3 regions of the Streptomyces sp. NPDC006925 genome follow, and region 2 is predicted to be linked to each of the others. Evidence: riboswitches for the same ligand, from Rfam matches in the RefSeq annotation. Region 2 holds a riboswitch; each other region holds the start of a gene.
The links. Region 2 has a riboswitch for thiamine pyrophosphate ahead of ACFYNS_RS19250 (thiamine ABC transporter substrate binding subunit). Riboswitches for the same ligand answer to the same signal wherever they lie in the genome.
Positions count from the first base shown of each region.

Region 1: linked by a shared signal. The riboswitch ahead of thiO (glycine oxidase ThiO) and the one ahead of ACFYNS_RS19250 (thiamine ABC transporter substrate binding subunit) in region 2 are both predicted to bind thiamine pyrophosphate.
Region 3: linked by a shared signal. The riboswitch ahead of thiC (phosphomethylpyrimidine synthase ThiC) and the one ahead of ACFYNS_RS19250 (thiamine ABC transporter substrate binding subunit) in region 2 are both predicted to bind thiamine pyrophosphate.

Region 1 is NZ_JBIAGB010000002.1:431,878-441,801, reverse strand. It holds gene ACFYNS_RS04615 (phytoene desaturase family protein) at 3-1,451, shown strand; gene ACFYNS_RS04610 (hypothetical protein) at 1,501-2,547, opposite strand; gene metF (methylenetetrahydrofolate reductase [NAD(P)H]) at 2,594-3,532, opposite strand; gene thiE (thiamine phosphate synthase) at 3,665-4,402, opposite strand; gene ACFYNS_RS04595 (Rv2175c family DNA-binding protein) at 4,502-4,876, opposite strand; gene ACFYNS_RS04590 (FAD-dependent oxidoreductase) at 4,910-6,187, opposite strand; TPP riboswitch at 6,299-6,412, shown strand; gene thiO (glycine oxidase ThiO) at 6,410-7,606, shown strand; gene thiS (sulfur carrier protein ThiS) at 7,603-7,821, shown strand; gene ACFYNS_RS04575 (thiazole synthase) at 7,828-8,625, shown strand; gene pknB (Stk1 family PASTA domain-containing Ser/Thr kinase) at 8,761-9,924, shown strand, end outside.
Region 2 is NZ_JBIAGB010000013.1:120,664-130,587, reverse strand. It holds gene ACFYNS_RS19260 (ABC transporter ATP-binding protein) at 1-1,115, opposite strand, end outside; gene ACFYNS_RS19255 (iron ABC transporter permease) at 1,116-2,726, opposite strand; gene ACFYNS_RS19250 (thiamine ABC transporter substrate binding subunit) at 2,864-3,940, opposite strand; TPP riboswitch at 3,936-4,052, opposite strand; gene rlmN (23S rRNA (adenine(2503)-C(2))-methyltransferase RlmN) at 4,104-5,210, opposite strand; partial or broken gene ACFYNS_RS19240 (VOC family protein) at 5,408-5,749, shown strand; gene ACFYNS_RS19235 (phosphatidate cytidylyltransferase) at 5,834-7,015, opposite strand; gene frr (ribosome recycling factor) at 7,055-7,612, opposite strand; gene pyrH (UMP kinase) at 7,878-8,633, opposite strand; gene tsf (translation elongation factor Ts) at 8,831-9,667, opposite strand; gene rpsB (30S ribosomal protein S2) at 9,815-9,924, opposite strand, start outside.
Region 3 is NZ_JBIAGB010000010.1:99,646-109,569, reverse strand. It holds gene ACFYNS_RS16175 (DUF2269 domain-containing protein) at 1-252, opposite strand, end outside; gene ACFYNS_RS16170 (HAD-IB family phosphatase) at 742-1,452, shown strand; gene ACFYNS_RS16165 (globin domain-containing protein) at 1,664-3,103, shown strand; gene ACFYNS_RS16160 (pyridoxamine 5'-phosphate oxidase family protein) at 3,216-4,577, shown strand; gene ACFYNS_RS16155 (NUDIX hydrolase) at 4,681-5,184, opposite strand; gene thiC (phosphomethylpyrimidine synthase ThiC) at 5,421-7,259, opposite strand; TPP riboswitch at 7,252-7,387, opposite strand; gene ACFYNS_RS16145 (YibE/F family protein) at 7,459-9,069, shown strand; gene ACFYNS_RS16140 (DUF5326 family protein) at 9,438-9,656, opposite strand; gene ACFYNS_RS16135 (cupin domain-containing protein) at 9,898-9,924, opposite strand, start outside.

The DNA.
Region 1 (9,924 bases), on a different contig from region 2:
ACATGGCACGGGTTGTGGTGGTCGGGGCGGGGATGGGCGGCATGGCGGCGGCGGCCAGACTGGCCGTCGCGGGACACGAGGTCGTGGTGCACGAGCGCACCGGGACCTATGGAGGCGCCGTGCGGCAGTACGCGCGCGACGGCTTCGCGTTCGACACCGGCCCGGGGCTGCTGCAGCTTCCGGCCGTCTACCGCGACCTGTTCGTCAAGACTGGCCGGGAGCGGCTGGAGGACGTGGTGGAGCTGGTCCAGGTTCCCGTCACCGCCCGCCACGTGTTCGCCGACGGGAGCGCCGTCACGCTGCCGGATGCCTCCCGGGGCAAGGTGATGGCCGCGCTGGACGGGGCGCTGGGCGAGGGCGCGGGCGAACGCTGGTCCGCGGTGCTGACCCGGGCGCGCACCGCATGGGAGGCCACCCGGCGGCCGCTGCTGGAGGAGCCGCTGCGCGCCGAGCCCTCCTCGCGGGACCTGCTCGCTGCGGACGGCGCCTATCCCGCGCAAGGCCCGAAGGGCCTGCTGCGCCTCTCCCGGGCGCTGCGCGGACGGGGGAGCGCCGGGCCGACGCTGGCCGAGGTCGCCCGCGACGAGCTGCGCGACCCCCGGCTGGCGGCGATGCTGTGCGGCTCCGTCTGGACGCAGGGCCTGGACCCGGCGACGGCACCCGCGAGCGCCGCCGCCCTCGCCTACGTCGAGGACACCTTCGGCACCTGGTACGTGCGCGGCGGTCTGCGGGCGCTGGCCGACGCGCTGCACGCGCGCTGCCGGGCCCGCGGGGTGGCCTTCCACTTCGACAGCCCGGTGGCGGGAGTGCGGGAGAAGGACGGGCGGGCGGCGGGTGTCGAACTTGCCGACGGCTCGGCGGTGGACGCGGAGGTGGTGGTCGCGAGCGGCGGACCGGCCGCACCCGGCGGGCAGGGAGGCGCGGACCGGGGGATGTCCCGGATCACCGTGCTGCTCGCGCTGCGCGGTGCCCGTCCCGCCGGTACCCCGCACCGCACGCTGGTGCACCGCGCGGAGGCTCCCGGACAGCCGCTGACCGTGCTGCGGCCGGACGATCCGGCGCTGCGCCCGGACGACTCGCACGAGACCGCCGTGCTCACGCTGCCGGTGCCCGGTGGCCTTCCGGCGGAGGCGGCGGAGCCGCTCGCCGAGAGCCTGCTGGCGGCGACGGACGCGGCGGGTCTGGGGCTGCGGGAGCGGGTGCTGTGGCGCGAGGTGCGCACCCCCGCCGACGTCGAGGCGGAGACCGGGGCCCCCGGCGGCCGGGTGCCGCCGCCGGGACTGTCCGGCGGCGGTGGGGCCTTTCTGTACCCCGCCAACACGACGGGGCTGCAGGGGCTCCACGCGGCGGGCGGCTGGTCCCATCCGGGCGGCGGACTGCCCGCCGCGGGGATGACGGGCGCCATGGTGGCCGGGCTGGTGCAGGACCCGGAGTGGCGCGGCTCGGTCTGAGCAGGCGGCCCGGGCCCGGTGCGGATCGTCGCCGTGGCGCGGCCGGGGCTCAGTACGGGCCGCTGCCGTAGTAGTCCTGCGGATACTGCGGGGCCTGCTGCGGATACGGCTGGGGCTGCTGGGCGGCGGCGTCGTCGGCGTACGGGTCGTAACCGTAGGGCTGCGGCTCCGCCGGGGGCAGTGGTGCGCCGCCCTCGCGCTGCTGGGGGACCCAGACCCCGCCCGGCGGTGTCTCGGGCACCTGGGGCTGGTAGGGCTGCTGCGGATAGCCGTATCCGTCGCCGCCGTACTGGCCGCCGTAGCCCCCGTAGGGGTCCTGGTACTGCTGGTAGCCGGCCTGGTCCTGGTATCCGGAGTGGTCCGCCTGGTCCTGGTATCCGGAGTGGTCCGCCGGGTCCTGGTATCCGGAGGGGTCCGGGTATCCGGCGACCCCGCCGACCGGGGTGTGGCCCTGGTAGCCGGCGTACTGCTCGTATCCGCCGTACTGCCCGTGCCCGCCGTCCCCGTGGGCGGGAGGCTGGTCGGAGACCGGCGCGAAGACCGAGGTCTCCTCCTCGTAGCCGCCGTAGCCCCCGTAACCGCCGTAGGGGCCGTAGGTGTCGTGGCCCGGGTAGCCGTAGCCGGTTCCCTGGCTGCCCGGATCGCCGTCCGCGCCGCCCCAGCCTTCGGGCTCCTGGTGGCCGTACCCCTGCTGGCCGTAGTCGTCGACCGGATCGGGCACCGGGGCGATGCCCGCGGCCGGGGTGTCGGCGGGGTCGTGGGTGCGCAGGTCGGAGACCTCCAGCGAGGCCGTGTCCGGACCGGGGGACGCGCCGCCGCGGCGGCGCCGGCTGGAGCCGGGGCCACCGCCGAGTGCCCACCCGGCGGTGAACCCGCTCCGTACCGAGAGCGTGACGAAGGTCTGGCCGACGGCGAAGGCCGCGATGCCGAGGCCGATCACGACGACCGACGGCAGCGCCGTCCCCGCCACCACGCCGAGGAAGCCGGTGAAGGCCAGCAACCGCCAGCGCAGCCGGGCCTTGTACTGGAGCAGTGCCTCGCCCAGCAGCCACAGCGCAACGATGCCGAACGCGATATAGAGGACCGTCCAGCCCATCTACGCCCCTCTTCCGCTCCCGCCGCCCCTTGGGCGGCCCCGTGGCTCAAGCCTTGCGAAGGCCCAGGGTAGCCCTCTCCCGGAGACCGAGATTCTGGTGGATCTCCAGCGTCGCCGTGGAGTGGTTGAGCGTGATGAAGTGCAGCCCCGGAACCCCCTCGGCGAGCAGCCTCGCACACAAGTCCGTGGCGTACTCGATCCCGACCGAGCGTACCGCCGCCGGATCGTCCTGGACCGCGTGCAGCCGCTCGATCATCCCGGCCGGCAGCGTGGCGTTGCTCAGCTGCGCGAACCGCTCGATCTGCTGCACGCTCGTGACCGGCATGATCTCCGGGATGATCGGCGTACTGCAGCCCGCGGCGGCGACCCTGTCCCGCAGCCGGAGATAGTCCTCCGCCTGGAAGAACATCTGGGTGATCGCGTAGTCGGCGCCGGCATTGCACTTGTTCACGAAATGCCGGATGTCGCTGTCCCAGTCGGCCGAGCGCGGGTGCATCTCGGGGAAGGCCGCGACACCGACGCAGAAGTCGCCGGACTCCTTGATCAGTTCGACGAGTTCGGAGGCGTAGTCGATCCCCTCGGGGTGCTTGACCCACTCGCCCAGCGGATCGCCGGGCGGATCGCCGCGCAGTGCGAGCACGTTGCGGATGCCCGCGTCGGCGTACTGCCCGATGACGTTGCGCAGTTCCGCCCGCGAGTGGCTGACCGCCGTGAGGTGTGCGACGGGGGTCAGCGTGGTCTCGTTGGCGATGCGCTCGGTGTTGCGGACCGTGCCCTCACGTGAGGAACCGCCCGCGCCGTAGGTGACGGACACGAAGGTCGGGGACGCCGCCTCGATGCGTCGCAGCGCGTCCCACAGCGTCCGCTCCCCTTTCGCGGTCTTCGGCGCGAAGAACTCGAAGGAGAAGGACTGCTCTCCGCTCGCGAGCAGATCACGCACGGTCGGCGGACGGTCTGTCCTGGGAGCTGAGATACCGATGGCCATATCTGCAGGCTAGCGGCCTGGCCTGCAGAGCGGCTCGACACCGGGGTGTTACGGGCGGATCTGTCCGTTTCCCGGATGGCCGAGGTCCACCTGTTGGACAGTCCCGCCCCCCGTGCTAAGCGGCCGGTGCGGTCACGGCGCCGGTGGACGGGCATCCGCGGCAGCCGCCTCCCGCAGCCGCGCGGCCAGCGAGGCGGCCGCTGCCCCGGGATCATCGGCCTCGGTGAGCGCGCGGACCACCACCACCCTGCGGGCCCCGGCGTCCAGCACTTGGTCGAGATTGCCCGCATCGATGCCGCCGATGGCGAACCACGGCCGAGACGTCGGATCTGCGGCGGTACGGGCGGCGGTGTGACGGACGAGATCCAGCCCCGGTGCGGGACGGCCCGGCTTGGTGGGGGTCGGCCAGCACGGACCGGTGCAGAAGTAGTCGACGCCCGGCTCGACCAGCGCCGCGTCCGCCTCGGCGGGGCTGTGCGTGGAGCGGCCGATCAGCACCTCGTCGCCGAGCAGGGCGCGGGCCGCGGGGACCGGCAGATCGCCCTGGCCGAGATGGAGCACCTCGGAGGCGGCGGCGTGGGCCACGTCCGCGCGGTCGTTCACGGCCAGCAGGGTCCCGTGCCGGCGGCAGGCCTCGGCGAACACGTCGAGCTGCGCCAGTTCCTCGGCCGCCTCCAGCCGCTTGTCCCGGAGCTGGACGATGTCCACACCGCCCGCCAGGACGGCGTCCAGGAACGCGGGCAGGTCGCCCTGCGCCGTGCGCGCGTCGGTGCACAGGTAGAGCCGTGCCTCCGCGAGCCGCTCACGGGCGGGAGCGGGCCGCGGGGACGCCGCGGACGGGGTGGTGGTGCTGCGGGACATGCGGGACATGGCGGTGTGCGGTTCCCCCCGGGAGGGGGTGCGCGGACCCCGGGAGGTCCACGCACCCGGTGCTGTCGGTGTGCTGGTGCGCCGCCGCGGGCGGCGGGGTCAGACGGCGAGTGCCTGCGCCCGGCGCTTGACCTCGGTGCCCCGGTTCTCCCGCAGCGCCGTCACCGGCGAGCCGGGCAGCGACTCGTCCTCGGTGAACAGCCATTCGAGCATCTCTTCGTCGCTGAATCCGTCGTCCCGCAGCAGGGTGATGGTGCCCGCCAGGCCCTTCACGATCCGGCCCTCGCCGACGAAGGCGGCCGGAACCTGCAGCACCCGGTTCCCGGACTCCGCCTCCCGCCGCACCGCGAGCAATTGGCCTTCCTTCACGAGCTGCCGCACCCGGGTCACCTCGACGCCGAGCATGTCGGCGACGTCGGGGAGGGCGAGCCAGGCGGGGACGAGCGCGTCGGTCTTTGCGTCAATCTCGGTCACGGGTTCCAGACTGCCATCCGAAACCGGCGGTCACTACCGCGCGGCCTTCTTCAGGGCCACGGCCGCGTCGCCCAGCACGGCCCGGTCCACGGCTGTGCCCTGCTGAATCAGCTTCCGGCCCTGCGCGAGATCGCGCGGACGGCCGACGGCCAGCAGCGCGGTCGGCCGCTCGCCACGCAGCCAGCACACGCTCCAGGCGGGGTCCCGCGGCGAGCCGCGCCACACCAGCTCGTCGCCGGGAGCGTGGTGGCCGACGTACTGCACGAAGCGGCCGAACTGCTCGGACCAGAAGTAGGGCACCGGATCGTAGGCGACGCTCTCCGGCTCGCCGTCGGCGTGCCCCTCGGCGAGCAGGTTCGCCGCGACCGTACGGGGGCCCTGGAGCGCGTTGTCCCAGTGGTGGATCAGCAGCCGCTCGCCGTAGCGGGCCGAGGGGAAGGAGGCGCAGTCCCCCACCGCGTAGCAGTCGGGGGCCGAGCTGCGCAGCCGCGCGTCGGCCAGCACGGAGCCGTCGGACCCGAGCGCCACCCCGGAGCCGGCCAGCCATCCCGTGGCGGGCCGGGCCCCGATCCCGACCAGGACCGCGTCCGCCGGCAGCCGCGCCCCGTCGGCGAGCAGTACCGCGCCGCGTTCGACCGCCGCGACGGCCGCGCCGGTGCGCAGTGTCGCCCCGGCCTCCGCGTACCAGTCCCGCATCGGCGCGGAGACCTCGGCCGGCAGGGCGCCCGGCAGCGGTGCGGCGGCGGTCTCCACCACGGTGACCTCGCAGCCCCACTCACGGGCGACCGTCGCGAACTCCGCGCCGATCCACCCTGCGCCGACCACCACGACCCTGCCGCGGGAGGCCAGCACCGGCCGCAGCCGCCGCGCGTCGTCCAGGGTGCGCAGCACATGGACGCCGGGCACGCCCTCGCTCCCGGGCAGGGTGCGAGGCTCGGCGCCGGTGGCCAGCACCAGCCGGTCGTAGTGGACCGGGCCCGCGTCGGTGACCAGCAGCCGCTCGCCGGGGCGCAGCCCGGTGGCGGTCCGGCCCAGTTCCAGCTCGATCCCCAGCGCCGCGAAGTCGATGTCGAAGAGCGGCACCTCCGCCTCCTCGCCCCTGCCGAGCAGCACGGCCTTGGACAGCGGGGGCCGGTCGTAGGGCGGGTGCGGTTCGGCCCCGAGGAGCCGCACGGAGCCGGGCCAGCCCTGTTCGCGGAGCTGCACGGCGGTCTGCACGCCCGCCATACCGGTGCCCACGATCACGACTCGCTGCTGTTTCTGACTGTCGCTCACATCGCTCACTGTAAGCCGGTCGGCTCCCGGAGCCATCGGCCACCGGACGGAGACGGCGTCCGGTCGCGGTCGTAGGGCCGCCCGCCGCGGGGCTCCGGCGGGCCTTACCGGCGCCGCGCGCACCGCAGTAGGGTGGGGCGCGGTAGTCACGACATACGCGGGAGCCCGGACGCACCGGGCTGAGAGGGAGGCTGCGGCGGCCTCCGACCGTCCGAACCTGATCCGGGTCATTCCGGCGAAGGGAGCAGCAGCAGCGCCATGCGCGGCACAGGAACCGGTACCCACGCGGCGAGCCCCGACGTGCTCGTCCTCGGCGGCGGCCTGATCGGCCTGGTGACGGCCTGGCGGGCCGCGAAGCGCGGCCTGGCGGTCACCGTGGCCGACCCCGAACCCGGCGGCGGCGCCGCACAGGTGGCGGCGGGCATGCTGGCAGCCGTCACCGAACTGCACTACGGCGAGGAGACCCTGCTGGACCTCAACCTCGCCTCGGCGGCGCGCTACCCGGAGTTCGTCGCCGAACTGGAGGACGCCTCCGGCCTGGACACCGGCTACCGGGCCTGCGGCACCCTCGCGGTCGCGCTCGACTCCGACGACCGCGCCCACCTGCGCGAGCTGCACACGCTCCAGCAGCGGTGCGGGCTGGAGTCGCAGTGGCTGACCGGCCGCGAGTGCCGCCGCCTGGAGCCGATGCTGGCGCCCTCGGTGCGCGGCGGAACCCGGGTGGACGGCGACCACCAGATCGACCCCCGGCGACTGGCCGCGGCGCTGCTGCGCGCCTGCGAGCGCGCGGGAGTCGCCTTCCGGTGCTCCCGCGCGGTGCGGCTCCTGCACCACCGGGACCGCGCCGCAGGGGCGGCGCTTGCGGACGGCACCGAGCTGCGCGCGGAGCAGACGGTGCTCGCGCTGGGCGCCCGCAGCGGCAGCCTGGAGGGCCTGCCCCCGTCGGTGGCGCCCCCGGTGCGCCCGGTGAAGGGGCAGGTGCTGCGGCTGCGGATGCCCGGCGGTACGGCCGGCCCCTTCCTCTCCCGCACGGTCCGCGCGGTGGTCCGCGGCGGCGCGCTCTACCTGGTGCCGCGTGCGGACGGCGAGCTGGTGGTCGGCGCCACCAGTGAGGAACTGGGCTGGGACACCACCGTCACCGCGGGCGGCGTCTACGAGCTGCTGCGCGACGCGCACGAACTGGTGCCCGGCGTCACCGAACTGCCACTGGCCGAGACCCGCGCCGGACTGCGCCCCGGCTCCCCCGACAACGCACCGCTGCTGGGGCCCACCGCGCTGCCCGGACTCCACCTGGCCACCGGCCACTACCGGCACGGCGTCCTGCTCACCCCCGTCACCGGCGACGTGCTCGCCGAACTGCTGGCCACGGGCGAGCTGCCCGCACCGGCCCGGCCCTTCGCACCGCAGCGCTTCGCCTCCGCAGACTCCCGCGCGACCCAGGAGCAGCCCGTATGACCTCCACCCCGACGACGACCGTCTCGGTCAACGGCGAGCCCCGCCGGGTGACCGCGGGTCTCACCCTCGACCGGCTCGTGGCCGATTTCACCGCCGCGCCGAGCGGGGTGGCCGCGGCGCTCAACGAGGACGTGGTCCCCCGGGGCCGCTGGGCTCAGACCCCGCTCGGCGAGGGCGACCGCGTCGAGATCCTCACCGCAGTCCAAGGAGGCTGAGCCGCCATGGCCGACGATCCGCTGACCATCGGCGACACCGCCTTCACCTCCCGGCTGATCATGGGCACCGGAGGCGCGCCCAGCCTGGACGTCCTGGAACGGTCGCTGCTGGCCTCCGGCACCGAGCTGACGACGGTCGCGATGCGGCGCCTGGACCCCTCGGTGGGCGGCTCCGTGCTGTCGGTGCTGAACAGGCACGGCATCCGCGTGCTGCCGAACACCGCCGGGTGCTACACCGCGGGTGAGGCGGTGCTCACCGCACGGCTCGCGCGGGAGGCGCTGGGCACCGACTGGGTGAAGCTGGAGGTCATCGCCGACGAGCGCACCCTGCTGCCGGACCCGGTCGAGCTGCTGGAGGCCGCCGAGACGCTGGTGGACGACGGCTTCACGGTGCTGCCGTACACCAACGACGACCCGGTGCTGGCGCGGAAGCTGGAGGAGGCGGGCTGCGCGGCGATCATGCCGCTCGGCTCCCCCATCGGGTCCGGACTGGGCATCCGCAACCCGCACAACTTCCGGCTCATCACCGAGCGCGCGGGCGTGCCGGTGATCCTGGACGCGGGAGCCGGTACGGCCTCGGACGCGGCGCTGGCCATGGAGCTGGGGTGCGCCGCGGTGATGCTCGCCTCGGCGGTGACCCGGGCCCAGGAGCCGGTGCTGATGGCGGAGGGCATGCGGCACGCGGTCGAGGCGGGGCGGCTCGCCTTCCGCGCGGGCCGCATCCCGCGCCGCCACTTCGCCGAGGCGTCGTCGCCCACCGAGGGCGTCGCGGCGCTGGACCCGGAGCGCCCGGCCTTCGGCTGAGGGCCCGCTGCCGCCCCGGCGGCGCCGCCCCATCCCTCGGTCGGGCACCACGGAGTGTCACCGTTCGGCCCCAGAACAGCGGCAACCCGCAACCGCGCGGCCCCGCCGCCGCACCGCCCTCGTAAACTCGGCGCAATGGACACCACCCTCCAGGACCCGTCGCCTGCCTCCGGACGAGGAGACCCGTTGGTCGGGCAGGTGCTCGACGGCCGGTACCGCGTCGACGCGCGGGTAGCCATCGGCGGCATGGCGACCGTCTACCGCGCGGTGGACACCCGCCTGGACCGGGTGCTGGCCCTGAAGGTGATGCACACCTCCCTCTCCGCGGACGAGACGTTCGTGACCCGCTTCATCAGGGAGGCCAAGTCCGCGGCCCGGCTGGCGCACGCCAACGTGGTCGGGGTCTTCGACCAGGGCACCGACGGCACCTACGTCTATCTGGCGATGGAGTACGTGGAGGGCTGCACGCTCCGTGACGTGCTGCGGGACCGCGGCGCCCTGCGCCCCCGGGCGGCACTCGACGTCCTGGAGCCGGTCCTGGCGGCGCTGGGAGCGGCGCACCGGGCCGGTCTCGTGCACCGGGACGTGAAGCCGGAGAACGTGCTGATAGGGGACGACGGCCGGGTGAAGGTCGCCGACTTCGGCCTGGTGCGGGCGGTGGACAGCCAGACCTCCGCGACGACGGACTCGATCCTGGGCACGGTCTCCTATCTGGCGCCCGAGCAGATCGAGGACGGCACGGCCACGCCGCGTACGGACCTGTACGCGTGCGGCGTGATGCTCTACGAGATGCTCACCGGCAGCAAACCGCACTCGGGCGGCTCGCCCGCGCAGGTGCTCTACCAGCATCTGAACAAGGACATGCCGGCGCCCTCGGCCGCGGTGCCGGGGATGGCGGCGGCCCTGGACGGCCTGGTGGCGCTGGCGACGGCGCGCACGCCCGAGCAGCGCCCCGAGGACGCGGTCGCCCTGCTGGCGCGGGCCCGCACGGTCCGCGCGGAGCTGACCGACGAGGAGCTGGACGCGGTCCCGCCGCAGGCCACACAGGGTGGCACCGGCCCGGCCGAGGACGCGGCGCGACGCTCGGGGGTCTCGGGGATCTCCGGAGACATCGCCGCCGCGGCCGCGCACGCCACCGCCGGAACCGAGGCCGACACCTATGTGATCCCGCGCCCCGCTGGGGGTCCCGCCGCCGACCCGGCCCCGGACGCGGATCTCAACCGCACGGCGCTGCTGTCGCCGCCGCCGTCCGACCCGCCGGGCGGCTCCGACGCGGGTTCCGGAGGACGGCGGCGGAGG
Region 2 (9,924 bases):
CGGGTCCGGCCCGAGCCGGGCGAAGGGCCGCGTCCCGGGCTCGCCTTCCGCGGCGCGGGGGTGTGGCGTGCGTCCGGAGCGCCGTGCGGGGCCCCCAGGGCGACCACCTCCCGCGGGTCGAAGACGACCCCCACCTCGGCTCCCTCCTGCGGCGCGTCCCGCAGCGTGCAGGCGGCCTCCAGAGGCGGTCCCGCGTCCGGACGCAGCAGCACGGTGACCGTGGAGGCGTCCCCGCCGCGGAACGTGCGCGCCTCCACCGTGCAGCGCAGCCCCTCCCCAGGCTCGCGCAGCAGCACACCGCCGGGGCGCACGAGCACGTGGCCGCCGCCCCGCGGGGTGCCGTCCGGAACGGGCAGCTGCCCCCAGACCGTGTCCGCGGTTGTGCCGTCGACGGTGGCCGGGGTGATGTTGTCGAAGCCCAGGAAGCGGGCGACGAACTCGGAGGCGGGGCGCTGCCAGACCTCCAGCGGGGTGCCCGCCTGGGCGATGCGGCCACGCTCCATCACCACGACCCGGTCGGCGAGCGCGAACGCCTCCCCATGGTCGTGGGTGACGGCGAGCACCGTCGTACCCAGCCTGCGGAACAGGCCGCGCAGCTCGACGACGAGGCGCTCGCGCAGTCCGCGGTCGAGCTGGCCCAGCGGCTCGTCCAGCATCAGCAGCCTCGGCTCCGGAGCCAGCGCGCGGGCCAGCGCGACCCGCTGCTGCTCGCCGCCGGAGAGCGCGGTCACCGCCCGTCGCCCCGCGCCCGGCAGCCCCACCAGGTCCAGCAGTTCGGCGACCCGGCGGTCGGCCTCGGCGCGGCCCATGCGGTGCATACGCGGTCCGAAGCCGATGTTTCCGGCGACGTCGCGCTGCGGGAAGAGCTGGTGGTCCTGGAACATCAGGCCGACGCCCCGCCGGTGCGGCGGCACGCCGGTCTGGTCCTGCCCCGACAGCAGCACCCGGCCGCTGCGGACCTCCTGCAGCCCCGCGACGACGCGCAGGAGGGTGGACTTGCCGCTGCCGCTGGGCCCCAGGACGCAGACCGTCTCGTGTGCGGCCACCTCCAGGTCGACCGCGTCCAGCGCGGTCCGCTCGCCGAAGCTCACGGTCACTCCGTCCAGCCGCAGCATCTACAACTCCCTCCGGCCGTCGGTTCGCACCCGCTCCAGCGCGAGCAGTACCCCCGCGCAGACGAGCATGAGAAGCGTGCTCAAGGCCATGGCCTGGCCGTAATGTGCCTCCCCGGCCCGCCCCAGCATCCGGGCCACCGCGACCGGCAGGGTGGGCGCGTCGGGCCGGGCGATGAACACGGTCGCGCCGAACTCGCCCAGCGAGACGGTGAAGGCGAACCCGGCGGCTACCAGGAGCGCGCGGCGCACCAGCGGGAAGTCGACCTCCCGCCAGGCCCGCAGCGGGGAGGCGCCCAGCACGGCCGCGGTCTCGCGCAGCCGCACGTCCACGGCACGCAGCACCGGCAGCATGGTGCGGATGACGAACGGCACGCCGACCAGTGCCTGGGCCAGCGGCACCAGGATCCAGCTCGACCGCAGATCCAGCGGCGGCTCGTCCAGCGCGACGAGGAAGCCGAAGCCGACGGTGACGGCGGAGGTGCCCAGCGGGAGCATCAGCAGCGCGTCGAAGCCCCGCACCAGCCGACCGGCCCGCCGGGTGAGGGCGGCGGCGGCCAGCCCGCCCACCACCAGGGCGATGGCCGTCGCCACGGCGGCGTAGGCCAGTGAGTTGCCGATGGCCTCGACGGGCGCGACGACGAAGGTCGCGCTGTCGGAGTGGGCGCCCAGCGCGCGGAAGAAGCCGAGGCCGTATCCGTCGGGTCCGTCGAGTGCCCGCTGGACCAGCACGAGCAGCGGGACGACCGTCAGCACGAGCATCACGCCCAGCACGGTGCCCACCGTCGTCCACTGTCCGGGCCTTGCCGGACGGCGGGCGGTGTGCTCCGCGGGTACGAGGCTGAGCGCGCTCTCGCGCTTGCGCAGCGCCCAGGCGTGCACGGCCAGCAGGGCGGCGACGGCGGCGAGTTGGGTGAGCGTCAGCACGGCGGCGGTCGGCAGGTCCAGCAGGGTGGCGGTCTGCCGGTAGATCTCGACCTCCAGCGTGGCGTATCGCGGCCCGCCCAGGACCTGGATGACGCCGAAGCTGGTGAAGGTGAACAGGAAGACGATCAGCGCGGCGGCCGCCACGGACGGCGCCAGCGCGGGCAGGGTGACCCGCCGCCAGGCGGTGAACCGGCCGGCGCCCAAAACGCGTGCGGCCTCCTCCTGGCGCGGGTCGAGCTGCGACCACAGGCTGCCGACGGTGCGCACGACAACCGCGTAGTTGAAGAAAACGTGCGCGAGCAGGATCGCCCACACGCTGGTGTCCAGCCGTACCCCGAACCAGACGTCCAGTGCTCCCCCACGCCCGGCCAGCGCGAGGAAGGCGGAGCCGACGACGACTGTCGGCAGCACGAACGGCACCGTCACCACGGCGCGCAGCAGCCGCTTGCCCGGAAAGTCGAACCGCGCGAACACGTAGGCGCCGGGAAGGGCCAGCGCGAGAGTGAGCACGGTGGAGACCCCGGCCTGCCACAGCGTGAACCAGAGCACCCGGAGGATGTCGGGATCGCCGAGCACCTGGACGATCCGGCCGGACTGCCAGCTGCCGCCCTCGTGCAGCCCCCGGAAGACGATCGCGGCCACCGGGTAGCCGAAGAAGAGCGCGAAGAACGCCGCCGGGACGGCCATCAGTGCGAGCCGCACGCCGGTGCCGCCGCCGCGGTTCGCGGCGGCGGACGGTCGCGCGGTGGGGCCGTCCGGGGCGCCGGGAGTCACCGGCCCCTCCGGAGAGTCCGGGAGGGCCCGGGCCGCGGCGTCGCGGGCGGCTACTTCACGGCGAGCGACGTCCACGTCTTGATCCACTGCTCGCGGTGTTCCGCGATCTTCCGCGGGGCGACGGTGGCGGGGTCGTCCACGGTCTCGCCGTACTTGGTGAACAGCTCCGGCAGCCGGGCGTCCTCGCGGACCGGGTTGACGAACATCTTCAGCGGCAGGTCCTCCTGGAACCGCTTGCTGAGCAGGAAGTCCAGCAGCGCCTGCCCGCCCTCGGTGTTCTTCGCGCCGCGGAGCAGCCCGGCGTACTCGGTCTGCCGGAAGCAGGTCCCCTTGGCCACGCCCGTCGGTGCCTGCTCGGGCGGGTTCTTCTCGCCCATGACCTCGGCGGGCGGGCTGGAGGCGTAGGAGACGACCAGCGGCTTGTCGCCCTTGCCCTTGCCCTCGCGGGAGCCGCTGAAGCGGTCGTTGTAGGCCTGCTCCCAGCTCCCGGCGACCTCGGCCCCGTTGGCGCGCAGCTTCTTCCAGTAGTCCTGCCAGCCGTCCTCGCCGAACTCGGCGACGCTCGCCAGCAGGAACGCCAGGCCGGGAGAGGAGTTGGCGGCGTCCTCGGTCACCAGCAGGTCCTTGTAGCGGGGCTTCGCCAGGTCCTGCAGGGTACGCGGCGGGTCGAGCTTCTTGTCGGCGAACCACCGGCGGTCGTAGTTGACGCACACGTCGCCGGTGTCCACCGGGGTGACCCGGTGCTTCTCCGAGTCCGCCTGCAGCCGCTCGGGCACCTTCGCCAGGCCCTCGGCCTCGTAGGGGGCGAAGACGCCCTTGTCCAGCGGGCGGGAGAGCAGCGTGTTGTCGACGCCGAAGAAGACGTCGCCCTGCGGGTTGCCCTTGTTGAGCACGGCCTGGTTCACGGCGGCACCCGCGTCGCCGCCGCGCAGCACCTCGACCTTGTAGCCGCTGCGCTTCTCGAAGTCCTTCAGCACGGACTTCGAGACGGCGAACGAGTCGTGGGTGACGAGAGTGACCGTCTTGGAGTCCGCGCTGTCGTCCGAGCCGCCGCATGCGGTGGCCAGAACTGCGAGGGTGAGGACAGCGGTGGTTACGGCGGCAGCCCGCCGTGCGTGCTTTTTCATCAGTGCATCGACTTCCTACCCGGCATGACCCGGGCGAGGTTCGAGGGTCTGCGACACATACGGGGCGTACGGCCGCACTCTCAGCGCTGTGAGCGCTCCCCTGTCGGCTGTTCGGTTGTGCGGGCCGCACCGGGCGGCCCGTTCGAACACTACCAGTCAGGCGTCAGCGTTCGGTTGCCGCGAGCTGGCCGCACGCACCGTCGATCTCCTGACCCCGGGTGTCCCGTACGGTCACGGGTACACCGTGCGACTCCAGCGTCCGCACGAACGCGGCCTCGTCCTCGGGACGGGAGGCCGTCCACTTGGAGCCGGGCGTCGGGTTGAGCGGGATGAGATTGACGTGCACCCGCTTGCCCTTGAGTAGCCGGCCCAGCAGATCGGCACGCCACGCCTGGTCATTGATGTCCTTGATCAACGCGTACTCGATGGAGACCCGGCGCCCGGACCTGGCCGCGTACTCCCAGGCGGCGTCGAGCACCTCTCGCACCTTCCACCGGGTGTTGACCGGCACCAGGGTGTCCCGCAGTTCGTCGTCGGGCGCGTGCAGGGAGAGCGCCAGCCGGCATTTGAAACCCTCGTCGGCGAAGCGCAGCATCGCGGGCACGAGACCGACCGTGGAGACGGTGATGCCGCGCTGGGACAGCCCGAGGCCGTCCGGCTCGGGGTCGGTCAGCCGCCGGATGGCACCGACCACCCGCTTGTAGTTGGCCAGCGGCTCGCCCATCCCCATGAAGACGATGTTCGACAGCCGCGCCGGCCCGCCGGGCACCTCGCCGTCCCGCAGGGCGCGCATCCCGTCGACGATCTGGTGGACGATCTCCGCGGTGCTCAGGTTCCGGTCCAGACCGGCCTGGCCCGTGGCGCAGAACGGACAGTTCATCCCGCAGCCGGCCTGCGAGCTGATGCACATGGTGACCCGGTCCGGGTACCGCATCAGGACGGACTCCACGAGCGTCCCGTCGTGCAGCCGCCACAGCGTCTTGCGCGTGGCGTCGTCGTCGCAGCTGATGTGCCGCACCACACTCATCAGGTCGGGCAACAGCCCGGACGCCAGCTTCTCGCGGGCAGCGGCCGGGATGTCGGTCCACTGCTGCGGGTCGTGCGCCAGCCGCGAGAAGTAGTGCTGCGAGAGCTGCTTGGCGCGGAAGGGCTTCTCGCCGAGCTCCACGACCGCCGCACGGCGCTCCTCGGGAGCGAGGTCGGCAAGGTGGCGGGGCGGCTTCTTGGCGCCGCGCGGGGCGACGAACGTGAGTTCTCCGGGTGCAGGCATAGCCGTACCAGTGTCGCAGATCATCTTGGCGTGCCGCTGGTCAGCGGGGCAGGGGCCGGCCGCCCCCGGTCGTCGGCCGGCGTCGCCGGTCGGCACCACCCGGCCCGAGAGCCGCCCCCGGGGTGCGGAGGTGGTGGAGGCCGGGCGGTCGGGAGAAGAGGCCGAGGACCCCGGACAGGACCGGCCTGGGTCAGCGCATGGCGACGCGGCTGGTGCAGATTGCGATGAAGGCCCGGGACAACTCGGCGCTCGGCCGCTTCTGGGCGGAGGCGCTCGGCTGGTCCGTGGCGGATGACGGTCCGGAGGTGGCCGACGTCGACCCCCGGCTTCAGTCACCCCTGCCCCGTCGCCCTCTGCGTGGACGTCCTGCGCGTCCCCGAAGCCAGGACGGGGAAGAACCGGGTGCACGTGATCTCGCCACCGGCTCTGCCGCCCGCCGGGCGGACCTGACCGCGCGCCTCCGGGAACTCGGCGCGACTGCCCGCCGACGTGGGCCAGGGCGACGTCCCCGGACGGACCTCGCCGACCCGGGGGTCAACGGGTTCCGCATTCTCCGGTGTGACACCTGTGCTCCACGTCCCGCGAGTGCGGACGCTCGCGGGACCTCCCGGGCCGGGGCGGTCTCAGCCCGCGCCGACGAAGACCACCAGCAGCAGCCAGACCACCGGCGCGGTCGGGAGCAGCGAGTCGAGCCGGTCCATGATGCCGCCGTGCCCGGGCAGCAGGGTTCCCATGTCCTTGATGCCCAGGTCGCGCTTCATCATCGACTCGCCCAGATCGCCCAGGGTGGCGCTGACCGCGACCGCGAGGCCCAGCAGCAGGCCCTGCCACCAGCGCCCGTCGTCGATCAGGAACTGCGTGCACAGGGCACCCGCCGCCATGGCGAAGGCCACCGCGCCGACCAGTCCCTCCCGCGTCTTGCCGGGACTGATCCGGGGGGCCAGCTTGTGCCGCCCGAACCGCCAGCCCACCGCGTAGGCGCCGGTGTCGCTGACCACGGTGAGGATCAGGAACGTGAGCACCCGCCAGGGTCCGTCGTCCGCCGCCAGCATCAGGGCGACGAAGGTGGCGAGGAAGGGCACGTAGAAAGCGGCGAAGAGGGCCGCCGTCACATCCCGCAGGTAGTCGGCCGCAGGCTGCGTCATGCGCCAGGCCAGCACGGCCAGCGCCGTGAGCGCCATGGCGATCCAGGCGCCCTCCGCGCCCCGCAGATAGCCGGCGACCGTCATGGCCGCACCGCCGAGCGCCAGCGGCACCAGCGGGACCTGGATCTCCTTGCGCTCCCGCAGCCGGGAGGTCAGTTCCCAGAGCCCGACGACGACCGCCAGCACGATGACGCCGAGGAAGGCCGGCTTGTAGAAGAACAGTGCAGCCAGAATGACGGCGCCGAGGCCCAGACCGACCCCTATCGCCGCGGGCAGGTCCCGCCCGGCGCGCTTCCTGCCCCCCTCCGCAGCTGCGGGCGCTTCGGGCTGCCGTGGGGTGTGCGGCGGTTCCGGCCCGTCCTGGCCGTGCCGCGCACCGCCGGAGGGATTGGCGGGATCCGTGGGTCGGGGGTCATCGGGGCCGCGCCGGCCGGTACGGCCGTCTCCGGCGTCACCGGGGCTCCCGGGGTCGGGTGCAATGGGCATACGCCGAGTCTGCGACGCCTCGCCGCCCACATCGTGCACGGGGACGCTCACGTCGTGGGCGGACACCGGACCATCGCCCGGGCGGGGCATCGCCGCGGGAGCGGCGGAGCCCTGCTCGGGAGGGCCCCAGTAGCCCGCGTCCGGTTGCGGTGCTCCCCAGGATGAGTCGTTCACAGATAGCAGCCTTCGACCTCGGACCTTGGGACGGTGGGCTCAGACCTCGAGCAGCTCGGACTCCTTGTGCTTGAGCAGCTCGTCCACCTGTGCGACGTACTTGGAGGTGGTGTCGTCGAGTTCCTTCTCGCCCCTGCGGCCCTCGTCCTCACCGACCTCGCCGTCCTTGATGGCCTTGTCCATGGCTTCCTTGGCCTTGCGCCGGATGCTCCGGATGGAGATCTTGGCGTCCTCGCCCTTGGCCTTGGCGACCTTGATGTACTCCCGGCGGCGTTCCTCGGTCAGCTCGGGGAACGTCACCCGGATGATATGGCCGTCGTTCGACGGGTTGACGCCCAGATCCGAGTCGCGGATGGCCTGTTCGATGTTGCGCAGCGAGCTCTTGTCGAACGGGGTGACCACCGCCATCCGGGGCTCCGGTACGGAGAACGACGCGAGCTGGTTGATCGGCGTCATCGTGCCGTAGTACTCGGCCACGATCTTGTTGAACATCGCCGGGTGCGCACGGCCGGTGCGGATAGCGGCGAAGTCCTCCTTGGCGACGACGACCGCCTTCTCCATCTTTTCCTCGGCTTCGAGGAGGGTCTCTTCGATCACCACGTGCTCCTGGTTCGATGAATGAGCCTGACTGCTTCATCCGGGGCTGTGAGCTGACGGCCGCCCCGCGGGCCGCCCCGGCCCCCGCGATGCCCTGCTGCCTGCACGGTGTCCGACCGGCAGGCTGTTGTCCATCCCCGTACCGTGCCGTTCCGGCGTGACGGTGTTGCCGCCGACGCCACCCGACCGGTACCCGGGTGTCCGGCCGCATCCGCGGATCCGCCGACCGGGCCGGTGCCGGGTCCGAAGCCGGAGTGGGGGCCGGTCAGGGCCGGGTGCCCTGGTTGCTGACCAGGGTGCCGATCTTCTCACCCTTGACGGCGCGGCCGATATTGCCTTCGGCCAGCAGCTCGAAGACGAGGATCGGCAGCTTGTTGTCCCTGCAGAGCGTGATCGCGGTCATGTCGGCGACCTTGAGATCGCGGGTGATGACCTCGCCGTACTCGAGCGCGTCGAACTTCACCGCCGCGGGGTTGCGCGCCGGGTCGGCGTCGTAGACGCCGTCCACACCGTTCTTGCCCATGAGCATCACCTCGGCGTTGATCTCCAGAGCACGCTGGGCGGCCGTGGTGTCGGTGGAGAAATAGGGCATCCCCATACCGGCGCCGAAGATGACGACGCGGCCCTTCTCCAGGTGGCGGATGGCGCGGAGCGGGATGTAGGGCTCGGCGACCTGCCCCATCGTGATGGCGGTCTGCACCCGCGAGTCGATGCCCTCCTTCTCCAGGAAGTCCTGGAGTGCCAGGCAGTTCATCACGGTGCCGAGCATGCCCATGTAGTCCGAGCGCGCGCGGTCCATGCCGCGCTGCTGGAGCTCGGCGCCCCGGAAGAAGTTGCCGCCGCCGATGACGACGGCCATCTCGGCCCCGTCCTGGACGACCGAGGCGATCTCCCGGGCCATCTTGTGCACGACGTCGGGATCGACACCGAGTCCGCCGCCACCGGCGAACGCCTCGCCGGAGAGCTTCAGCAGGAAGCGCCGCCGGCCGTCGCTGTCGTTGTCGGTGTCATTGCTGCTCATGGAGATCTCCTCGTGCACATACGAAAGAGGCCATTGCCGTCGGATCCTCGCGGTTCCCTCTGCGGCAATGGCCTCCTCGTCACAACTGCCCTGTGCCCGACCTTATCGGGCCCGTGCCGGTTCCGTGCGCGCTACCCGGTGTGCTCCACCCCCGAGCGAGCAGAACCGGCCTGCGGGGCGCGTCGGTAACGGGGTCCTCAGGCGCCGACGCGGAAGCGGGCGAAGCGCTTCAGCGAGACACCGGCCTCGTCCAGGACCTTCTGCACGGACTTCTTGTTGTCCTTGGCGAAGGGCTGGTCCAGGAGGGTGTTCTCCTTGAAGAAGCCGTTGACCCGGCCCTCGATGATCTTCGGCAGAGCGGCCTCGGGCTTACCCTCCTCGCGGGCGGTCTCCTCGGCGATACGGCGCTCGTTGGCGACCGTCTCCTCCGGGATGTCCTCGCGGGTCAGGTACGCCGGGGCGAAGGCGGCGATGTGCTGCGCGACATCCTTGGCGATCTCCTCGTTCGCGGCGTCCAGCTCGACCAGCACGCCGACCTGCGGAGGCAGGTCCGGGCTGGTGCGGTGCAGGTAGGAGCCGACGAAGGCGCCGGAGAACTGCGCGAAGCGGTCCAGCACGATCTTCTCGCCGAGGCCGGCGTTGGCCTCGTCGACGTACGCCTGCACGGTCTTGCCGGACTCGATCTCGGAGGCGAGCAGCGCGTCGATGTCGGCCGGGGAGGTGGCCTCGATGTGCGCGGCGATGGCCTCGGCGGCGGCGAGGAACTTCTCACCCTTGGCGACGAAGTCCGTCTCGCACTTGAGCTCGACCAGCACACCGGTGGCGCTGTCGGCGGCGATGCGGGTGATGACCGCGCCGTTCTCGGCGGTGCGGCTCTCGCGCTTGGCCACGCCCTTCTGGCCCTTGACGCGCAGGACCTCGACGGCCTTGTCGACGTTGCCCTCGGCCTCGTCCAGCGCCTTCTTGCAGTCCATCATGCCGGCGCCGGTGAGCTCCCGGAGCTTCTTGACGTCGGCGGCGGTGTAGTTCGCCATGGTCTGTGAATCTCTTCTCGGAAAGTCGGTGAGGTTGGTTCGGAGTCACACGGGACCGGCTCAGCTCACGGCTGGACGGCGGGGGCACCCGGCCCCCGCCGTCCCACCGCGCACCTGTGGGCCCACGTGCTCCACGTGGCCCGTGGGTCAGCCCTGCTGCTCGGCGGGAGTCGCCGCCTGCTCGCCCTCGGCGACCTCGGCCTCGGCACCCTCGGCGCCCTCGGCGGCGGGCTGCGCCTCGGTCTCGGCGGGCTTCT
Region 3 (9,924 bases), on a different contig from region 2:
CGCCAGCCCCCAGCGGGTGCCCACCGACAGCAGTACGCCGCTGGCCAGGGTGACCAGCGCGAGCGGGGCCAGCAGCCAGTCGGCGAAGACCTTCATCGAGCGGTAGGATGCCTCAGCCGCGGGGCCGGACCCGGTGAGGGCCGCGGTGAGGCCGAGCGCGAGCAGGCACAGCGTCATGCCGAGCCAGCCGGCCGAGGAGCAGACGTGGAGCGCGAGAGTGCCTCTGCGGGCACGTCGGGACAGTTGCCGCATACCGTCGACTGTGCCGCCGTCCGGCGTCCGGGGCGTCCGACAGCGGGAGTATCGCAGGCTACTCGGCTCCGAGTACGCGGCGCCGCGCGGCGTACGCGTTGCCCGGGGGTGGTCGGCGTCCGTGCCGGCGGCGTCCCGATGCCCGCGACAGCGCGGCGCCCGGGCCGGCTGCGGGGTCGGCAGCAGACCTGCGCCCGGCGTCCCGTGTCCGGCGTCCCGCGCCCGCGGTCCCGTGTACGGTCCCGTGTCCGGCGCCCGCGCCCCGGCGCCCGCGCCCCGGCGCCCGCGCCCCGGCGTCCCGCACCCGCACCCGCGCCCGGCAGCGGACCTTACCGGCGTCCGGCGTCCGCCCGCACCCGCGCCCGGCAGCGGACCTTACCGGCGTCCGGCGTCCGCCCGCACCCGCGCCCGGCAGCGGTCTCCACCGGCCTCCGGCGTCCGTGCCCCGGCCCGGGACCCCGGTCGCCCGCCGCCCGTACGATCGCCGGTATGCATCCGGCTCAGCATCCGAATCCGCGACCGACGCCGGGAGAACGCCGCTCCCGGCTCCATCTCTTCGACCTGGACGGCACCCTGCTGTACGGTTCGGCGGCCTCGGTGGAGATATCCCGGCAGCTCGGGGTCGACGTCGAGATCCGGGAGCTCGAACGGGCTTTTGCGGAACGGAAACTGACACCGCCGGAGTTCGCCCTCCGGGCGTGTGCGCTGTGGTCGGCACTCAACGACGAGATCGTGTCCGCCGCCTTCTCGGCCGCGCCGTGGCTGACGGGCATCCCGGAGGTGTGGGCCGGACTCAGGGCGGAGGGCGAGCGGTGCGCCGTGATTTCCCTCTCGCCGGATTTCTTTGTGCGGAGACTACAGGATTGGGGGGCCGAGGTTACCCACGGTTCGCGGTGGCCGGAGGTTCCGCGCGCAATTCCGAACGGAAGTACGAAGTATCCGGCGCGTCCCCTCGATCCGGCCGGGATTCTTTCGCCCTCGTCGAAGGTGAAGATCGCGGAGGAGCTCTGCGCCCAATTCGGGCTCCGGCTGGCGGACTGCGTGGCGTACGGGGACTCCCTCTCCGACGCGGAGCTGTTCGCCGCAGTGCCGGTCTCCGTGGCGGTGAACGCCGATCACCACGTCCGCTCGCTCGCCTCCCACCACTACACCGGAAGTGATCTCCGGGAGGCCCACGGGCTCGTCTCCGCGGCACGGTAATTCCCGCACGGGTTCCGAATGGCGGAATTCGCGGGAACCGCGAACGGGGGTTGTGGCGTGAAGGCTTCACGGTATGGTCGGGTCCCTCCCGCATCGTGCGGTAAGGAGTGCAAAGCGTTCTGAGCACGGTGTTCGCAGGGGGCGGTTCACCGGAACTTTCGGAACACGGATGTGCACAGAACGTCCGGAAGAGGTACGAGGCGAGGCGAGCATGACCACCATGTCGGGCAGCGACGGTGCGTCCGCCGGTGGCAGCGGCGGACGGGGATGGTTCACCCCGGCGTCCGATGCCGCACCCGCGGAGCGCCCCGCGCCAGGCGCACCTGACGCGGTACCGTCCCAGCAGACCGCGGGGACGGCCGCACCGGAACCGGAACACGAACCGGAACCCGAACACGCGCACGAGCCGGAGGCGGCTCCCGAACCGCTGGCGGCGGCCTCGGCGGCCTCGGCGGCCCCGGCGGCCGCCGGCGGGCGGACGGCTCCCGCAGCGTCCGCGGAGCCCGCGGGCGACCAGCTAGGCGACTCCGAACTGATCGGGGCCTCCATGGCGGAGCTGGAACGTTCCGCCGACTCGGCGACCGCCTACTTCTACGCGCTGCTGTTCGTCCAGTACCCGCACCTGCGCGAGATGTTCCCGGCCGCCATGGACGGCCAGCGCGACCGGCTCTTCCGCGCGCTGCTGACCGCCGTACGCCTCTTCGACGACGGCAAGCTGCTCGGCGACTACCTCGCCGGGCTGGGCCGGGGCCACCGCAAGTACGGCACCCTGCCCGCCCACTACCCGGCAGTCGGCGAGTGCCTGATGGCCGCGATCGCGCGCTACGCACCCGACACCTGGGGCCCGCGCACCGAGGCGGCCTGGGTGCGCGCCTACACCGCGATCTCCCAGACGATGATCGACGCGGCGGCCGAGGACGAGCGCCGGGCGCCCGCCTGGTGGGACGCGGAGATCGTCTCGCACGAGCTGCGCACCTCGGAGATCGCCGTGATCACGGTGCGTCCCGACCAGCCGTACCCGTTCCGCGCCGGGCAGTACACCAGCTTGGAGACGCCCTGGTGGCCCCGGGTGTGGCGGCACTACTCGTTCGCGTCCGCGCCCCGCCCCGACGGCCTGCTGACCTTCCACGTGAAGTCCGTGCCCGCCGGGTGGGTCTCCACGGCGCTGGTGCAGCGCGCCCGCCCCGGCGACGTGCTGCGGCTCGGCCCGCCCGCGGGCTCGATGCTCGTCGACCACGAGGCCGACAGCGGGCTGCTCTGCCTGGGCGGCGGGACCGGTATCGCGCCCATCAAGGCGCTGGTCGAGGACGTGATCAGCCGGGGAAGGGCGCGCCCGGTCGAGGTCTTCTACGGAGCCCGCACCGACCACGACCTCTACGACCTGGAGACGATGCTGCGCCTCCAGGACCGCCACCGGTGGCTGTCGGTGCGCCCCGTCGTCGCGGCGGGCGCGGCCTCGGCCGCCGAGGCGCTCGCGGGCGAGCTCCCGGACGCGGTACGCAGATACGGCCCCTGGCCCGCGTACGACGGCTACCTCTCCGGGCCGCCCGGAATGATCAGGACCGGGGTCGAGACGTTGCGCGGGCTCGGGATCCCGACGCACCGAATACGGCACGATTCCCTCGACGAACTGGTCGTACAGGGGGCGTAGGTGGTGGGGTGTTCGGATCGCGGCTGCTGCCGGGAGCCGGTCACCCGGGGCGGGTGGTCCGGGGCCGGCCGCGGGGCAGCCGATCCGGGTGACCGGTCGAGGAAAGGGACGAGTGGCGGCGTTGAGTGACGCGAACGGATACGGCGACGGTTCCGCGGGGCACGCGGCGGGTGGGGGCCCCGGGGCCGACCAGCATCCCGGCCCGCCGCGGCGGTTGCCCGGCAGCGACGGGGAGCACGCGCTGCAGCAGCGGACCGGTTCGCAGGAGCGCGCCGAGCGGTTCTACCAGGACCAGGTGCTCGACCATCTCAACGAGCGGATGCGGGAGTTCACCCAGCAGCAGGAGATGTTCTTCCTCGCCACGTCCGACAGTCGCGGCGAGTGCGACAACAGCTTCCGCGCCGGGCCGCCCGGGTTCCTGCGCGTGCTGGACGAGCGGACGCTGGTCTTTCCGGAGTACCGCGGCAACGGGGTCCACGCCAGCCTCGGCAACATCGAGGAGAACCCGCATGTGGGCCTGCTCCTCGTCGACTTCCTCCGCGCCCGGATCGGTCTGCACATCAACGGCCGCGCCCAGGTGCTGGACGACGCGGAACTGCGCCCCTCGGTACCGGATCTGCCACAGGACCCGATACCCGGTCGGCGGGCCCTGCTGTGGGTGCGGGTCGAGGTGGAGGAGGCGTACATACACTGCGCCAAGCACATCCCCCACCTCCAGAAGGCCACGCGTCGCCCGGCGCGCGAGTGGGGCACCGACGACTACAAGCGCAAGGGCGGCGACTTCTTCGGAGCCGCCCGGGACGCCCGGGAGGGTCATCGCGAGGTGACCGCCCCCGCGGGACCCCCGTCGCCTGGGCCGGTGTCCCCGGCGGTGCCCGAGGCGCCGCCGACTCCCACCGCCTCATCCGTATCGGCCTCCCCGCCCGCGCCGCCGACTCCCACGGCCTCACCCGTATCGGCCTCCCCGCCCGCGTCGGAACTTCCGGCCCCCGCCCCGGCCGTACCCGCCGCCCCACCGGTGCCGGCGTCCGGCGGTTCGGCCCCGCTGCCCCCGCAGGCACCACCGGCCCCGGCGTCCGCACCGGCCCCCGTGCAGGCGCGTACCGCAACCCGGGAACCGGCAGCTCAGCCGGAGGCCCGCACGGGGCGCGACGGGGAAGCCGAGGACGACCGCCCGCCCGGTACCGAACCCGCCGCCGCACCGGAGGACGAGGCCGCGCGGGCGGCCGCCCTCCCGCCGCTGCCCCGGCGGCGACAGCCCGCCGCCGCGACGGTTCCGGCCGCCTCCTCAGCGGTCTCGGCCGCCATCTCGGCGCGCTCGGGGAGCGCCGGGTCCGCCGAGCACGCCCGCGACGTCTCCGCCTGGCGGCTGGAGGCCGAGCGGGCACTGGCGGAGGCGCAGCGGCGCGGCCGCCAGGAAGCGGAGCCGAGCGAGCCACGGGAGCCCGCGCCCTTCCAGGGCTGGTTCGGCTAGCGCGCGGAAGCGGGCGGCGCCCGGCGGGTCCGGGCGGCCCGGCGGGTCCGGGCCCTGGCGGGTCCGCGCGGCCCCGGCGGGCCCGGGCGGCCTCCGGCGGAGGTCAGCGGAGGTCGGGCGCGAGCAGCGCCTGGATCCCCTCGATGTTCGCGGCGAGATAGGCCCGCAGTCTCGGCGGGACGACCTCCACGGAGTTCAGGGCCTCCGGGGTGAAGGGGAGCCGTACGATCTCGTACTCTCCTTGCGGCTCCTCCACTTCGGGTCCGTGCCGTAGGCGCGGGTCGAGCGAGACGAGCCTGCACACGAAGAAGTGCTGTACCTTCACTCCACCCGGTGTCTCCGCAGGGTCACTCACCGTGTCCACGAAGGCGGGCACCGCATCGGTGATCGCCGCGCCCAGTTCCTCGGCCACCTCACGGTGCAGGGCGTCCTCCACGGTGCGGTCCACGCCGGGCTCGACACCGCCTCCCGGTGTGATCCAGTACGGCTCCTGGCCGGGCTTGGTGCGTTTGATGAGGATCAGTTCCACGGTGGGCGCCGGACCCTCCCCGGCGGTGAGGAGGATGGCGCGGGCAGTCCGCTTGACCACGGGGCGTTCGACGAACATGCAGGAGATTTGGCCCGCATCGCCGCGCGTCAAACCCTCCGCTTCCCTCACTGTGCGTGTCAGGTCAGAACATCGCTCAATAGGTCCGTATCCATAAGTGATTGGACACTGACGTTGAGTCAACTATTCTTGTCGTCCGCGCCGCCGCGCGCATCGAGCCGGGCGGTTCGTGGCAGGAGGGGGGAGCCACGAACCGCCCTCGCGGCTCCCGCCCCCGCTCTACCGGAGTACGGGTCTCACGGGGCCATCGGCAGATACACCCGGTTGCCCGCCTCGGCGAACTCGCGGGACTTCTCCGCCATCCCGGCCTCGACCTCCTCCATCGTCGCGCCGTGCCGCTCGCGGATCTCCTGGGAGATCTTCATGCTGCAGAACTTCGGGCCGCACATGGAGCAGAAGTGCGCGGTCTTGGCCGGTTCCGCCGGCAGCGTCTCGTCGTGGAACGAGCGGGCCGTGTCCGGGTCGAGCGCCAGATTGAACTGGTCCTCCCAGCGGAACTCGAACCGGGCGTCCGAGAGCGCGTCGTCCCAGTCCTGCGCCCCCGGGTGGCCCTTGGCCACGTCCGCGGCATGGGCGGCGATCTTGTAGGTGATCACACCCGTCTTGACGTCGTCCTTGTCCGGCAGCCCCAGGTGCTCCTTCGGAGTGACGTAGCAGAGCATCGCGGTGCCCCACCAGCCGATCATCGCCGCGCCGATGCCGCTGGTGATGTGGTCGTAGGCGGGCGCGATGTCCGTCGTCAGCGGACCCAGCGTGTAGAACGGGGCCTCCTCGCAGACCTCCTGCTGGCGGTCCACGTTCTCCTTGATCTTGTGCATCGGCACATGGCCCGGACCCTCGATCATGGTCTGCACGTCGTGCGCCTTGGCGATCCGGTTGAGCTCGCCCAGGGTGTCCAACTCGGCCATCTGCGCCGCGTCGTTGGCGTCCGCGATCGACCCGGGCCGCAGCCCGTCGCCCAGCGAGAACGTCACGTCGTAGGAGCGCAGGATCTCGCACAGCTCGCTGAAGTGCTCGTACAGGAAGCTCTCCCGGTGGTGCGCCAGGCACCACGCGGCCATGATCGAGCCGCCGCGGGAGACGATGCCGGTCTTGCGGCGCGCCGTCAGCGGGACGTAGCGCAGCAGCACCCCGGCGTGCACCGTCATGTAGTCGACGCCCTGCTCGCACTGTTCGAGGACAGTGTCCTTGTAGACCTCCCAGGACAGCTCCTCCGCCTTGCCGTCCACCTTCTCCAGCGCCTGGTACAGCGGCACCGTGCCGATGGGAACGGGGGAGTTGCGCAGCACCCACTCGCGGGTGGTGTGGATGTTGCGGCCGGTCGAGAGGTCCATGACGGTGTCGGTGCCCCACCGGGTCGCCCACGTCATCTTCTCGACCTCCTCCTCGATGGAGGAGGTGACGGCGGAGTTGCCGATGTTGGCGTTCACCTTCACCAGGAAGTTCTTCCCGATGATCATCGGCTCGGTCTCCGGATGGTTCACGTTGGCGGGCAGCACGGCCCGCCCCGCGGCGATCTCGTCCCGGACGAACTCGGGGCTGCGGTTCTCGCGGAGGGCGACGTACTCCATCTCCGCGGTGATCTCGCCCCGCTTCGCGTAGCCGAGCTGGGTGACGGCCGCGCCGTTCCGGCCGCGGCGCGGCTGGCGCGGGCGGCCCGGGAAGACCGCGTCGAGCCCCGCCAGATCGTCGGCGCCGCCGCGGACGACTCCGCCGCGCGGGCTGGTGTGCTTGAGGCCGTCGTCCTCGGGCCGCAGTTCGCGGCCCGCGTACTCCTCGGTGTCCCCCCTCTGGACGATCCAGTTCTCGCGCAGCGGCGCCAGGCCGCGGCGCACATCGGTGTCGATCTCGGGGTCGGTGTACGGCCCGGACGTGTCGTAGAGCGTCACGTCCCTGCCGTTGGTGAGATGCACCCGTCGGACGGGGACCCGGATGTCCGGGCGCGATCCCTGCAGATATCCCTTGTGCGAGCCGAGCGCTTTGCCGGCCGGGGCCGCTGCTGCGTTCTCGGCGTTCTCGGCGGTTCCGGCCTCCTCGGCCTTCTCGGCGCGCGCGTGTGCATCCTGCGTGGTCATGAGACCCACTCCCTACGCCGGCATTACCCGGTAACAGGTTCGGCGGTCGGCGCAGCCGGTTCCGTGGTTCCTTCCACGGAGGTCAGCGCCCTCTCAGCCCCGTGCTCGGAGCTCCCGCGATGTGCAAAGGCGCCTCTACGCTAACGGCACACGGCCCGGACTGAACACCCCGCCCGGCCGTTCTTGCGATGATCGGGCGGTGACCCACACCGACCCCGCCGTCCCCGCACCCGAACCCGGTCGTGCCCACGGGCACGGCCCCGGACCCGGCCATGCGCCCGCCCATCACCGTGGGCACGGGCAAAGCCACGGCCACGGGCACGGGCAAGGCCACGGCCAGGGCCACGGGCACGGGCACGGCCAGGGCCACGGGCAAAGCCAGGGCCACGGCCACGGGCACAGTCACAGTCACAGTCACGGGCCCGCCGAGCCGGTCTCCCGCCATCTGCGGAAGGTCATCGCGGCGGTGCTGGTGCCCTTCGCGGCGGCCGTGCTGGCCGGGCTGGTGGTGCTGTGGCCAGGCGGCGTGCCGGGGCACCAGCACGACCACTCCGGAGTCGGCTTCGACCGGCCCACCTTCACCGCCAAGGTCGTGGAACTGGCCGAGGTGGACTGCGGCAAGGCCAACGTCCGGCAGCCGCCCGGCTCCTCGGGCGGCGGTTCCTCCGGGCAGGGCGACGAGGGCGGGGCGCACGGGCCTTGCCGGAAGGCCACCGTCGAGATCACCGAGGGCAAGGACAAAGGGCACACCTTCACCGAGGTCGTCCCGCCCGACGCCACCCGCAGCTACTCCGTGGGGCAGGGCGTCGTCGTCGCCTACGCCGCGAAGGCGCCGCGCGATCTCCAGTACAGCGTCGTCGACACCGACCGCGATCTGCCGATGGTGCTGCTGGCCGGCCTCTTCGCGCTCGTGGTGGTGCTCGTGGGGCGGCTGCGCGGAGTGCTGGCGCTGGTGGGGCTGGTCATCAGCTTCGCCGTGCTGACGCTGTTCATCCTGCCCGCGATACTGCAGGGTTCCAATCCGCTGGTGGTCGCGGTGGTCGGCGGGAGCGCCATCATGCTGGCCACGCTGTATCTGTGCCACGGCCTGTCCGCCCGCACCTCGGTCGCGGTGCTGGGCACCCTGGTGTCGCTGCTGCTGATCGGGCTGCTGGGCTCGTTGTTCATCGGCTGGGCCGGACTGACCGGCAACACCGACGACCAGACCGGTCTGGTGCACGGGCTCTACCCCGGTATCGAGATCCGGGGGCTGCTGCTGGCGGGGGTGCTGATCGGCTCGCTCGGCGTGCTCGACGACGTGACGGTCACCCAGACCTCGGCCGTCTGGGAACTCAAGGACGCCGACCCCGGGGCCAGTCGACGCCGGATCTACCGGGCCGCCATGCGGATCGGCCGCGACCACATCGCGTCCGTCGTCAACACACTGGTGCTGGCCTACGCGGGAGCGGCGCTGCCGCTGCTGTTGCTCTTCTCGATCGCGCGCAGCGACGTGACGATGGTCGCCACGAGCGAGGTGGTCGCCGAGGAGATCATCCGTACGCTGGTCGGCTCCATCGGCCTCGTCGCGTCGGTGCCGGTCACGACGCTGCTGGCCGCGCTCGTCGTCTCGGCGGACCGCAGGCGGCCCGAGGCGCCGGAAGCGGCCGATCGTGCCGTAGGGGACACGCCCCGGGGCGTACCCGCTCCGGCATCCGGCGATCCGGTGTCCGGCGCCCCCGCGTCCGGCGCCCCCGCGTCCGGTGGCCGCCTCGCACAGGCCCGCGGCGCCGGGGTCACCGGCGGCCGGGGGAGGCGGCGGAAGCCGAAGTGAGCCGGGGTGCGGGACGGCGCCCGGACTGCCGGTGCGGGTCGTACCGCCGTTCGGGCCGCCCCCCGGCATTCACCGGAGCGGTGCTGCCGACCGCCGTGGAGCCGGCCGGAGCCGCAGGGCCGGTCGAAGGGGGGCGGCCGGGGCGGTGTTGCCCGCCGGAGTGTCGGCGCCGAAGCGGCCGCGTTCGGGGTGCCGACTCGGTACCGCGTCCGCGCCCCGCTCCGACCGCGGACCCGGACCCGGACTCGGGTCAGGGTCCGGACCCTGCGGCGGCTCCGCCGCTCCCGCGGTGCCGTTCCCGTGGGCCCACCGCGGGACGCCGCGGGCCATCGCCGCCCACCGCGGTGTGCGCCCGGTGCGGGCGGGGTTCACCAGCCGCTGCCCGAGGAGCCGCCGCCCTTGAAGTGGCGGACGAGGTAGACGACACCGCCGACCAGGGCGACGAAGATCAGAACCTTGAACAGCAGGCCGATCAGGAAGCCCACCAGGCTGGCGATCAGGCCGCCGAAGACGACCAGCGCGATCACCGGTATGACGATCCACGTGACCCACCACGGCAGGCCGGCAAGGGTGCCTTTCGCGTCCATGACTGTCTGCTCCGTCTCTGAGAGTTGGCGAGGGCTTTTCGCACCCTCTGCCCTCGATGCTAGAGCGGACGGTGGGCCGATGGGCCGCTGCGGGCCCCTGTCCTCCCCTGAATCCGACCCTGAGGCGACCCTGAAGAACCGGCTCGGTCCTCAGGAGCCGGCTCGGCCCCGCAACCGGCTCGGCCCCCGCAGAACCGGCTCGGCCCCCGCAGAACCGGCTCGGCCCGCTCGCGGGGACCGCTCAGCTCTCGGGGGGCGAGAAGACCAC